Regions from separate parts of the Streptomyces diastaticus subsp. diastaticus genome, predicted to be linked through region 1. Evidence: riboswitches for the same ligand, from Rfam matches in the RefSeq annotation. Region 1 holds a riboswitch; the other holds the start of a gene.
What was found. A riboswitch is a leader RNA that binds a small molecule or an ion and turns the genes downstream of it on or off. The one in region 1 is predicted to bind glycine.

Region 1 (5,425 bases):
TGTGGTGGTGGTGACGACGTGCGCGTGCGGCACCGGCGAGGGGTGCAGCCCGGCCGCCACCAGCCCGGCGAAGTGCGCCATGTCCACCATCAGGTACGCCCCGACCTCGTCCGCGATCCTGCGGAAGGCGGCGAAGTCCAGCTGGCGCGGGTAGGCCGACCAGCCGGCCACGATCAGCTTCGGGCGGGACTCCTTGGCGAGCCGCTCGACCTCGGCCATGTCGACCTGACCGCTCTCGGCGTCGACGTGGTAGGCGACCACGTTGTAGAGCTTGCCGGAGAAGTTGATCTTCATGCCGTGGGTCAGGTGACCGCCGTGGGCCAGGTCCAGGCCCATGATCGTGTCGCCCGGCTTCAGCAGCGCGAACATCGCGGCGGCGTTGGCCTGCGCACCGGAGTGCGGCTGGACGTTGGCCGCCTCGGCGCCGAACAGCTCCTTGATGCGGTCGATGGCGATCTTCTCGATCACGTCGACGTGCTCGCAGCCGCCGTAGTAGCGGCGGCCGGGGTAGCCCTCGGCGTACTTGTTGGTGAGGACGGAGCCCTGCGCCTCCATGACGGCGACCGGAGCGAAGTTCTCCGAGGCGATCATCTCGAGCGTGGACTGCTGACGGAGCAGCTCGGCGTCGACGGCGGCGGCGACGTCCGGGTCGAGCTCGTGGAGGGGGGCGTTCAGAAGCGACTTCGAAGACATCACAGTCCCTGGGGTGGTCTCAGTTGCCGGAGAACTCGGTGTACGCGTCGGCCGAGAGCAGATCGTCCGGCTCCTCGGTGACGCGCACCTTGAACAGCCAGCCGCCCTCGAAGGGGGCGGTGTTCACCAGCGACGGGTCGTTCACGACGTCCTCGTTGATCTCGGTGATCTCACCGGAGACGGGGGAGTACAGATCGCTGACCGACTTGGTCGACTCCAGCTCGCCGCAGGTCTCGCCCGCGGTGACCGTGGAGCCGACCTCCGGGAGCTGGGCGTAGACGACGTCACCGAGCGCGCCTGCCGCGTACTCCGTGATGCCGATCGTCGACACGCCGTTCTCGGCGGCCGACAGCCACTCGTGCTCCTTGCTGTAGCGCAGCTGCTGGGGGTTGCTCATGGGGTGAATTCTCCTGTACGCGGGGGTGTGCTGGTGAACGGAAGGTCTCGCCATCCGGGACGGACCGGGTGCGTCGCGTCACTTCCGGGCCCGGCGCGCGGCCGGGCCCGCCCGGGGACGCGGGGACGTGGGGCTACTTCTGGCGCTTGTAGAAGGGCAGGGCCACGACCTCGTACGGCTCGTGGCTGCCGCGGATGTCGACGCCGACTCCGGGCGTGCCGGGCGCGGCGTGGCCGGCGTCGACGTACGCCATGGCGATCGGCTTGCCCAGGGTGGGGGAGGGGGCGCCCGAGGTGACCTCGCCGATCACCTGGCCGTCCGCGACCACCTGGTAGCCGGCGCGCGGCACCCGGCGGCCCTCGGCGACCAGGCCGACCAGGGTGCGGGGCGGGCGGGCGGCGGCCTCCTCGGCCGCCTTCTCCAGCGCCGCGCGGCCGACGAAGTCGCCCTCCTTCTCGAACTTCACCAGCCGGCCGAGTCCGGCGTCGAACGGCGTGAGCGCCCTCGTCAGCTCGTGGCCGTACAGCGGCATGCCGGCCTCCAGACGCAGCGTGTCGCGGCAGGAGAGCCCGCACGGCACCAGCCCCGCCTCGGCCCCGGCGGTGGTCAGCGCCTCCCACAGGGCCACCGCGTCACCGGGCGCCACGAACAGCTCGAAGCCGTCCTCGCCGGTGTAGCCGGTCCGTGCGATGAGCGCCTCGACCCCGGCCACGGTGCCGGGCAGGCCCGCGTAGTACTTCAGCTCCTCCAGGCCGGCGTCGGTGAGGGAGGCGAGGATCGCGCTGGAGGCGGGGCCCTGCACGGCCAGCAGCGCGTACGCGTCGCGGTCGTCGCGGACCTCGACGTCGAAGGAGGCGGCCCGTCCGGTCAGCGCGTCCAGCACCACCTGGGCGTTGCCGGCGTTGGCGACGACCATGAACTCGGGGGCCTCGACGGTACCGAGCCGGTAGACGATCAGGTCGTCGAGGATGCCGCCGTCCTCCTGGCAGATCATCGTGTAGCGGGCCCGGCCGGGGCCTACGGTGGCGATGTTGCCGACCAGGGCGTGGGCGAGGAAGCGGGTGGCGTCGGGGCCCAGCACGGTGATCTCGCCCATGTGGGAGAGGTCGAACAGCCCGGCGCGGGTCCGTACCGCCTGGTGCTCGTCGCGCTCACTGCCGTACCGCAGCGGCATGTCCCAGCCGGCGAAGTCGGTCATCGTGGCCCCGAGCGCCCGGTGCGTGGCGTCGAGTGCGGTCGTACGGGGGGTCTGGCTCATATCCGGGCGCTCCCAGGGCATGACGGCGAGGGGGAATCGATCCTCCCCATCTGTCATCGAAACCTGAGAGGTTCGCCCCGGCCACCCGGACGCGCGGCCGGGCGGCCATGACTTGCACCTTGGGTGGGGCCGACGGAGCGGCCCGCTTTTCAGATGTGCCTCGCCCGCGCGGTACGGGGCCTGAGAGATTCAAGGGAGGGACTTGCTCCTTCGGCGTCCTGACCAGGGCTTCGGGGCCCGGCAGAACTCTCCCGCGCGGATTCAAGCGGCCGGTATGCAGTTCGACGCCCATCATTGCACGCACCCCCGCCCGGCAGAACCCCTCCCCGTACGGGCGCACCCTGGCCCGTACGGCGCCCGCCGTCCCTCCCGCGAACGGCGGCTTCCAGCCATCCGGGCGCCACCGCCGCCACCAGGCGGAACCAACCGGCCCCCGCCCTGCGTGACCAGCCAGAGAAACCGCCGGTGGCGGCCGACAGGACCGGTAATCGGCTTGTGCCGCATTACCTTCTCTTTAACAATCGGGGAGGATGACGCACGTGACCGCACGGGGGGAGCCGACCACGGTGCAGAGCAGCAGCGGACGAGCGGTGTCCGCCCCGCCCCACAGTTCCGGCGGGCCCGTCCCGCCCGCCCTCGCCCTCGACGCCACCCTCTCCGCCCTGCCCGCCCAGCCGGGCGCCCGCCGGGCCCCGGCCGCCGTCCGCGACCTGCGGGGCCCCGGCGACCGCCCCGCACCCGACACCCTCACCTTCGGCCAGGGCGACCTGGTCGTCATCTCCGGCCTGCCCGGCAGCGGCAAGTCCACCCTGATCCGCCGCACCGTCCGCGCCGCCCGCGCCGACTCCCAGGACACCCGCGAGCAGTGGGAGGCCCGCCTCCCGGCCGCCCTGCCCTACGCCCTGTACCGCCCGCTGGCCCGGATCGCCCACTACGCCGCCCTGCGCCGCCTGCTCCGCTCGGGCCGCAGCGTCGTCGTCCACGACTGCGGCACCCAGAGCTGGGTCCGTCACTGGCTCACCCGGGAGGCCCGCCGCCGCGGCCGCTCCCTGCACCTGCTCTTCCTCGACGTCGACCCGGACACCGCCCTGGACGGCCAGCGGGCCCGCGGCAGAGGCGTCAGCAGGTACGCCTTCCTGCGCCACCGCCGCGCCGTCGCCCGCCTGCTGGCCGCCCTGGAGGCGGGCGACCCGCCGCGCGGCTGCGACGCCGCCGTCCTCCTCGACCGGGCCGCCGCCGGCCGGCTGCGCGCCCTCACCTTCCGCGCCTGAGTCAACTCCCGCTCCCCGACCGGCCCGCGACGCGGGTAGGGTCGGGGCGCAGGCGAGGTATGTGTGATCAGGCGGTGAGCAGATGAGCATCCCGGCCCAGGCCCCCCAAGGGGTCTACGGCGGATGGCCGAGCAACGAACTGGAGGAGGCCCTTGCGGCCTCCCTCGGCGCCGAGTCGGCGGGCGGACGGCTGGTCGAGGTCCTCGGCCGCAGCAGTGTCTGGGTCCCGCTGCCCAACGGCGGCGGCCCGGAGAGCGGCGCCCTGGACCTGCCGACGCTGGACATCGACGGCGGCGCGTACGTCCCGGTGTTCAGCTCGGAGCAGCAGTTCCGCTCCTGCGTCGGCGGCCACCTGGCCTTCGCCGTCGCCCCCGCCGCCGAGTTCGCCCGCGGCCTGCCCCCGCAACTGGGCATCGCGGTCAACCCGGGCGGCACCGTCGGCGTCCCGCTGCCCCCGCTCGCCGTGGCCGAACTGTGCCGCACCGGCCGGTCCCCGCTCGACGGGCCCGCCACCGGCGGCCGGGTGCGCACCTACGAGCCCGACTGGCAGGAGGACCCGGTGGACTTCCTCGGTGTCGCCGCCGGGGAGTTCGAGGAGTCCGGTGTCGTCGCCACCGCCCGGCGCTGCCTGGCCAGCGTCGAGGCCGAGGACCCGGTGCTGTTCATCGGCGTCGAGCTGAACCGCCGCGACGACGACGCGGCCCAGCGCGCCATGGACGCCCTCGGCCGCGCCCTGGGCCGCACGCCGGTCCCGTGGCCGGTCAACCTCGTCCTGCTGGACGCCACGGACGACCTGGTCGCCCGCTGGATGGCGGGCAAGCTGCGCCCCTTCTACCGGCGCGAGCCGTAGGCGGCGGGTCCGGCACCACGTCCGGGCCCGGCCTCGCCGACGGGTACAGGGCCTAAGCTGTCTTCATGCCGGGACCGGTTCCGCACGCGGAACCGGTCCCGGCATGACGGGGGCAGGCCCCGGGGGACGAAGTGACGAAGGGGCGGTCAACAGGTGAGTGCGTCGGGCACGGCCGCGGCCGGGCAGGTCGAGCACATGCTGCGCCAGGTGGCCCCCGGGCGGTACGACGCCTACGAGGGGTTGCTGCACGCGCTCGCCGACCCCGGCGGGCAGGTCTGGATGCTGCTCTGGCACGGCCAGGCCGGCTCGCCCGACGCGCAGTACGCCGCCATGGAGGTCGAAGGCCTCGGCTACGCGCCCTGCGTCACCTCCGCCCAGGAACTGGCGGCCAGCGGCTGGACCCGCGCCCACGAGGTGGTCGCCACCCGTGAGGCCGCCGCCGGGCTCTACCCGGACCAGGTCGGACTCTGGATCAATCCGCACGGTCCGGGCGGCGGCGTCGGCGTGCCCTGGGCGGACCTGCGCCGCCTCGCCGTCGGCCTCGACGCCCAGCCGCCGGGACCGCTGCGGATCTCCGAGCCGGTCATCGAACTCCCGCAGTTCTACGCCCTGCTGGGGCAGAACGCGCACCGCACCCCCGCGCTCCGCTCGCTGCGCCGCGCCTGGGTCCAGCCCGCCCTCGGCGTGCCGTACCTGGCGATCGGTCTCGACGTGTACGACCCGGGCGCGCACGCCGTGGAGTCGGTGCGGGCCATGATGCGCCAGTCGGTCGGCGCCGTCCCCGACGGCCTCGCCGTCTCCACCGTCGCCATGTCCGACCCCTACGACCCGGTCGCCCTCTGGCTGCGCGCCCACGCCCGCCCCTTCTACGACCGCGACGCCCACGCCGCCCCGCCCGCCTCCGGGTACGGGTACCCGCAGCCGTACGGCAGTTGAGTCCGGGCGGTCCCCGGGCC
Region 2 (5,425 bases), on a different contig from region 1:
TGCCCCTCCCGGAGCCGCGACTCAGTCCTCGTAGGCGTCCAGCGGCGGGCAGGAACAGACCAGGTTGCGGTCGCCGTAGGCCTGGTCGATCCGGCGGACCGGCGGCCAGTACTTGTCGGCCGCGTGCACACCCGACGGGAAGACGGCCTGCTCGCGGGTGTACGGGTGGTCCCACTCGCCGGTGAGGGTGCGGGCGGTGTGCGGGGCGTTGCGCAGCGGGTTGTCCTCGGCCGGCCAGGCGCCGGTGGCCACCTGCTCGATCTCGGCGCGGATGGCGATCATCGCCTCGCAGAAGCGGTCCAGCTCGGCGAGGTTCTCGCTCTCGGTCGGCTCGATCATCAGCGTGCCGGCGACCGGGAAGGACATGGTCGGCGCGTGGAAGCCGTAGTCGACCAGCCTCTTGGCGACGTCGTCGACGCTGACACCGGTGGCCTTGGTGAGCGGACGCAGGTCGATGATGCACTCGTGGGCGACGAGACCGCCGGGACCGGTGTAGAGCACCGGGAAGTGCGGCTCCAGCCGCTTGGCGATGTAGTTGGCGCCGAGGACCGCGACCTGGGTGGCGCGCTTGAGCCCCTCGCCGCCCATCAGCCGGACGTACGACCAGGAGATCGGGAGTATGCCCGCCGAACCCCACGGGGCGGCCGAGACGGGGCCGACACCGGTGGCGGGTCCGGCGGCGGGCTGGAGCGGGTGGTTGGGCAGGTAGGGCGCCAGGTGCGCGCGGACGCCGACCGGACCGACGCCGGGGCCGCCGCCGCCGTGCGGGATGCAGAAGGTCTTGTGCAGGTTGAGGTGGGAGACGTCACCGCCGAACCGGCCGGGCTTGGCGAGGCCGACCAGCGCGTTGAGGTTGGCGCCGTCGACGTACACCTGGCCGCCCGCGTCGTGGACGGCGGCGCAGATGTCGGCGACGTGCGCCTCGAAGACACCGTGGGTCGACGGGTAGGTGATCATGAGCACGGCGAGCTGGTCGCGGTACTGCTCGATCTTGGCCCGCAGGTCCCCGATCTCGATCTCGCCGTCGTCGGAGGTCTTCACGACGACGACCTTCATACCGGCCATGACGGCGCTGGCGGCGTTGGTGCCGTGGGCCGAGGAGGGGATCAGGCAGACGGTACGGTCCAGGTCGCCGTTGGCCCGGTGGTAACCGCGTACGGCGAGCAGCCCGGCCAGTTCGCCCTGCGAACCGGCGTTGGGCTGGAGGGAGACCTTGTCGTAGCCGGTGACCTCGGCGAGGCGCTCCTCCAGCTCGCGGATGAGCGTGAGGTAGCCCTGCGCCTGGCCGGCGGGGGCGAAGGGGTGCAGGGCGCCGAACTCCGGCCAGGTGACCGGCTCCATCTCGGTGGTGGCGTTCAGCTTCATCGTGCACGAGCCGAGCGGGATCATGCCCCGGTCCAGCGCGTAGTCCCGGTCGGCCAGCCGGCGCAGGTAGCGGAGCATGGCCGTCTCGGAGCGGTACTGGTGGAAGACCGGGTGGGTCAGGTACGCGTCCTCGCGGAGCAGCGTCCCGGGCAGCGCGTCCGGCGCGGCCCCGTCCAGCTGGTCCACGTCGGCGCCGACACCGAAGGACTCCCAGACGGCGGTGAGGTGGGCGCGGGTGGTGGTCTCGTCGCAGGCGACGGAGACGTGGTCGGTGTCGACCAGCCGCAGGTTGACTCCCCGCTCGCGGGCGGCGGAGGCGACCTCGGCGGCCCGGCCGGGAACCCGCGCCGTCACGGTGTCGAAGAAGGACTCCTCGGTGACCTCGACACCGCCCTGGCGGAGACCGGCGGCGAGGAGCGCCGCGAAACGGTGGGTGCGTCCGGCGATGGCGCGCAGTCCCTCGGGCCCGTGGTAGACGGCGTACATGCCGGCCATCACGGCGAGCAGTACCTGCGCGGTGCAGATGTTGCTGGTGGCCTTCTCACGGCGGATGTGCTGCTCGCGCGTCTGGAGGGCGAGCCGGTACGCGCGGTCGCCGTCGGCGTCCACCGAGACGCCGACCAGGCGGCCGGGCAGGCTGCGGGCGAACTTCTCGCGGACCGCCATGTATCCGGCGTGGGGGCCGCCGAAGCCCATCGGGACACCGAAGCGCTGGGTGGTGCCGACGGCGATGTCCGCGCCGAGCTGTCCGGGCGGGGTCAGCAGGGTCAGGGCGAGCAGGTCGGCGGCGACGGTGACGACGGCGCCCAGCTCGTGCGCCGCGTCGATCACCGGCTTGAGGTCGCGGACGGCGCCGGAGGCGCCGGGGTACTGGAGGAGGACGCCGAAGACGCCCCGCTCGGCCACCTCGGCGGGGATGCCCTCGCCGAGGTCGGCGACGACCACCTCGACACCGGTCGGCTCGGCGCGCGTCTCGATCACCGCGACGGTCTGCGGGAAGGCGTCGGCGTCGATGAGGAAGACGCCCTCCTTGACCTTGCCGACCCGGCGCGACAGCGCCATCGCCTCGGCCGCGGCGGTGCCTTCGTCCAGCAGCGAGGCGCCGGAGGTGGGCAGGCCGGTGAGGTCGGCCACGGCGGTCTGGAAGTTCAGCAGCGCCTCCAGCCGGCCCTGCGAGATCTCCGGCTGGTAGGGCGTGTACGCCGTGTACCAGGCCGGGTTCTCCATGACGTTGCGCAGGATGACCGGCGGGGTGAAGGTGCCGTAGTAGCCGAGGCCGATCATGGAGTCGACGACCTGGTTGCGGTCGGCGAGACCGCGCAGTTCGGCGAGGACCTCGGCCTCCGAGCGGCCCTCGGGCAGGTCCAGGGCGTCGGCGCTCTTGATCACGTCGGGGACGGCGGCGGCGGTGAGTTCGTCCAGCGAGCCGTAGCCCACCTGGGCCAGCATCTTGGCGCGGTCACCGGCGTCGGGCCCGATGTGCCGCTGTTCGAACGGGACGCCCTGTTCCAGGCGGGAGAGCGGGATGCGGTTGGCGGTCATTGCGGAGGCCTCCTGGTCGACGCGACCTGCGAGGGGCACCCGCCGCGGGTGCCCGTACGGCCTCCCCCTCTGTCATCCGGACCTGAGAGCTTCACCGGCGCGGGCACCGGTTTTCACCGTCGGTGAGGCCGAGGTGCGCACGGACCGTCCGCCACCCGCCCTGCTTTCCAGAGTGACCTCGTCCGTGCGGTACGGGGGCCTGAGAGATTCCGGGGAGGAGTTGCTCCTTCGGCGCCTCCGCGGTGATCGCCGGAGGACTCTCCCGCACGGGGTCGACAGCCACAGCCAGCCTATCAGCGGGGACCACGCAGGGTCCGTTCGAGTGGCCGAGCGGCAGGAAGTGCTCTTTCGTAGGAGGGACGGATGTGCTGCGATGCCCTGGGAGGGTTCCGTGCAGAGCGATATCGATCCCCGCAGCCTGATCGGACGCAAGGCGTTCGACCGCGACGGCACCAAGGTGGGCACGGTCGACGAGGTCTATCTGGACGACGCGACCGGCGTCCCCGAGTGGGCCGCCGTCCGCACCGGCCTCTTCAGCCGCGACGCCTTCGTCCCCCTCGAACCGAGCGAGCTGACCGACGGAGGACTGCGTATACCGTTCGCGCGCGCCCTCATCCGCGACGCCCCGGACTTCGGTGTGGGCCGCCACCTCTCCCCGGAGCAGGAACTCCAGCTCTACCATCACTACGGCCTGGACCTCGCCGCCCCGGAGCCGCCCGCGGACCGCGACTTCGGCCACGTCGCGGGCACCGAGGAGACCTGACCCAGGGCCGGGGGAGAGCGGGCGGGAGCGCCGGGAACACGGCCGGACCCCGGAGGCCGCGCGGGCCCCGCCCGCCGGTCACCCCTCCCCGTGTCCGCTCTCCACCACCAGCGGCAGCGGCGCGGTCAGGCTGAGCTCCGGGTCCTCCGTGCGGAAGGTGCGCACCCGGCCCGGCGCCGAGGTCGGTGTCTCGAAGCGGACCGTCACCCGCCCCACGCCGCTCCCCTGGATCCAGCCGTGGCCGTGGACTTCGTGGACGACGTCATGGCCGGCGGGCCAGCGCCGTTCCTCCGGCGCCGCCGGCGCCACGGTGTCCACGGCCTCGGCCTCAATCCCCTCGGGGGCCTCCGGCTCCCGCCCGGTCTTCCCGGCGACCGCCCGCTCCCCCGCGGCCTGGGCGAACAGGTCCTCCTGTGTGTAGTCGGCGAGGCCGCTCACGCCCACGCCCAGGAGCCGGACACCACCAGTGGTGTCCACGCCCTCCAGGAGCCGGGCGGCCGACTCCCGGACGACGGCGGGGTCGTCGGTGGGGCCGCGCAGCGTCTCCGAACGCGTCAGGGTCGAGAAGTCGTACCGGCGGACCTTGAGGACCACCGTGCGCCCTGAACGGCCCGCCTCGCGCAGCCGCCCGGTGCACCGCTCCGCCAGCCGCGCGACCTCGCCGCGCACCCGGACCCGGTCGTGGATGTCGAGGTCGTAGGTGTCCTCCACGGAGACGGACTTGCCCTCGCGCTCCGAGACGACGGGCCGCTCGTCGAGGGCGAGGGCCATGGCGTACAGCCCCGCGCCGTGCGCCTTGCCGAGCAGCCGGACCAGTTCGTCCTGGCCCGCCTCGGCGATCTCCTCGACGGTGGTGATGCCCGCGCGGCGCAGGTGGTCTCCGGTGGCCGGGCCGACGCCCGGCAGCACCCGGACCGGAAGCGGTGCCAACAGATCCCGCTCGGTACCCGGCTCGATCAGGAGCAGGCCGTCGGGTTTGGCCCGCTCGGAGCCGATCTTGGCGAGCATCTTCGACACGGCGAGCCCGACCGATCCGCTCAGCCCGGTGACCCGCCGGATGTCCGCCCGCAGCCGGCGGGCCGTCTCCTGGGCCGAGGCGCTGTCCCAGGCGGCCCCACCCGCTTCCAGGTCGACGAAGGCCTCGTCGAGGCTGAGCGGCTCCACCAGCGGGGAGAGCGCCCGCAGCAGCCCCATGACCTGGTTGCTGATGTCGCGGTAGAGGGTGAAGCGAGGCGTGAGATAGGCGGCGTGCGGCGCCAGCCGGCGCGCCTGCGCGGTGGGCATCGCCGAGTGCACCCCGAACCGCCGTGCCTCGTACGAGGCGGTCGCGACCACACCGCGCGGCCCCAGCCCGCCGACCACCACCGCCTTGCCACGCAGGCTCGGCTTGGCGGCCTGCTCCGCCGAGGCGTAGAAGGCGTCCATGTCCAGGTGGAGGATGGTCGGCGTGGATCTCACGTCTTCGATGCTGCCCCATGCCACCGACAACGGTGGCCGTGCGGCTCGGGGGCGCGGTTCAGACCGCGCGGTTGCGCCGCCGGGCGAGTTCGTCGGCGGGGTGGTGGCGGATCACCGTCTCGCCGGTCTCCACCCGCTCGCCGTGAAGCTGCGCGAGGGCACTCTCCACGTCCTGGCAGACCACGCCCACGGCGATGCCGAAGACGCCCTGACCGCCCTGGAGGAGGCCGACCACCTCGTCGGGCGAGGTGCACTCGTAGACGGTGGCGCCGTCACTCATCAGCGTCATCCGTTCCA

Region 2: it holds a riboswitch for glycine, as region 1 does, so the genes downstream of both, gcvP (aminomethyl-transferring glycine dehydrogenase) here and gcvT (glycine cleavage system aminomethyltransferase GcvT) in region 1, are expected to answer to the same signal.

What each region holds. Positions count from the first base shown of each region.
Region 1 is NZ_BLLN01000005.1:1,825,506-1,830,930, reverse strand. Features, by position in the region: gene glyA (serine hydroxymethyltransferase) at 1-693, opposite strand, end outside; gene gcvH (glycine cleavage system protein GcvH) at 713-1,090, opposite strand; gene gcvT (glycine cleavage system aminomethyltransferase GcvT) at 1,224-2,348, opposite strand; glycine riboswitch at 2,389-2,507, opposite strand; glycine riboswitch at 2,508-2,612, opposite strand; gene Sdia_RS25260 (AAA family ATPase) at 2,888-3,619, shown strand; gene Sdia_RS25255 (enhanced serine sensitivity protein SseB) at 3,702-4,469, shown strand; gene Sdia_RS25250 (enhanced serine sensitivity protein SseB C-terminal domain-containing protein) at 4,623-5,405, shown strand.
Region 2 is NZ_BLLN01000003.1:1,324,296-1,329,720, reverse strand. Features, by position in the region: gene gcvP (aminomethyl-transferring glycine dehydrogenase) at 22-2,907, opposite strand; glycine riboswitch at 3,085-3,182, opposite strand; gene Sdia_RS14385 (PRC-barrel domain-containing protein) at 3,299-3,670, shown strand; gene Sdia_RS14380 (DNA polymerase IV) at 3,749-5,128, opposite strand; gene Sdia_RS14375 (MerR family transcriptional regulator) at 5,187-5,425, opposite strand, start outside.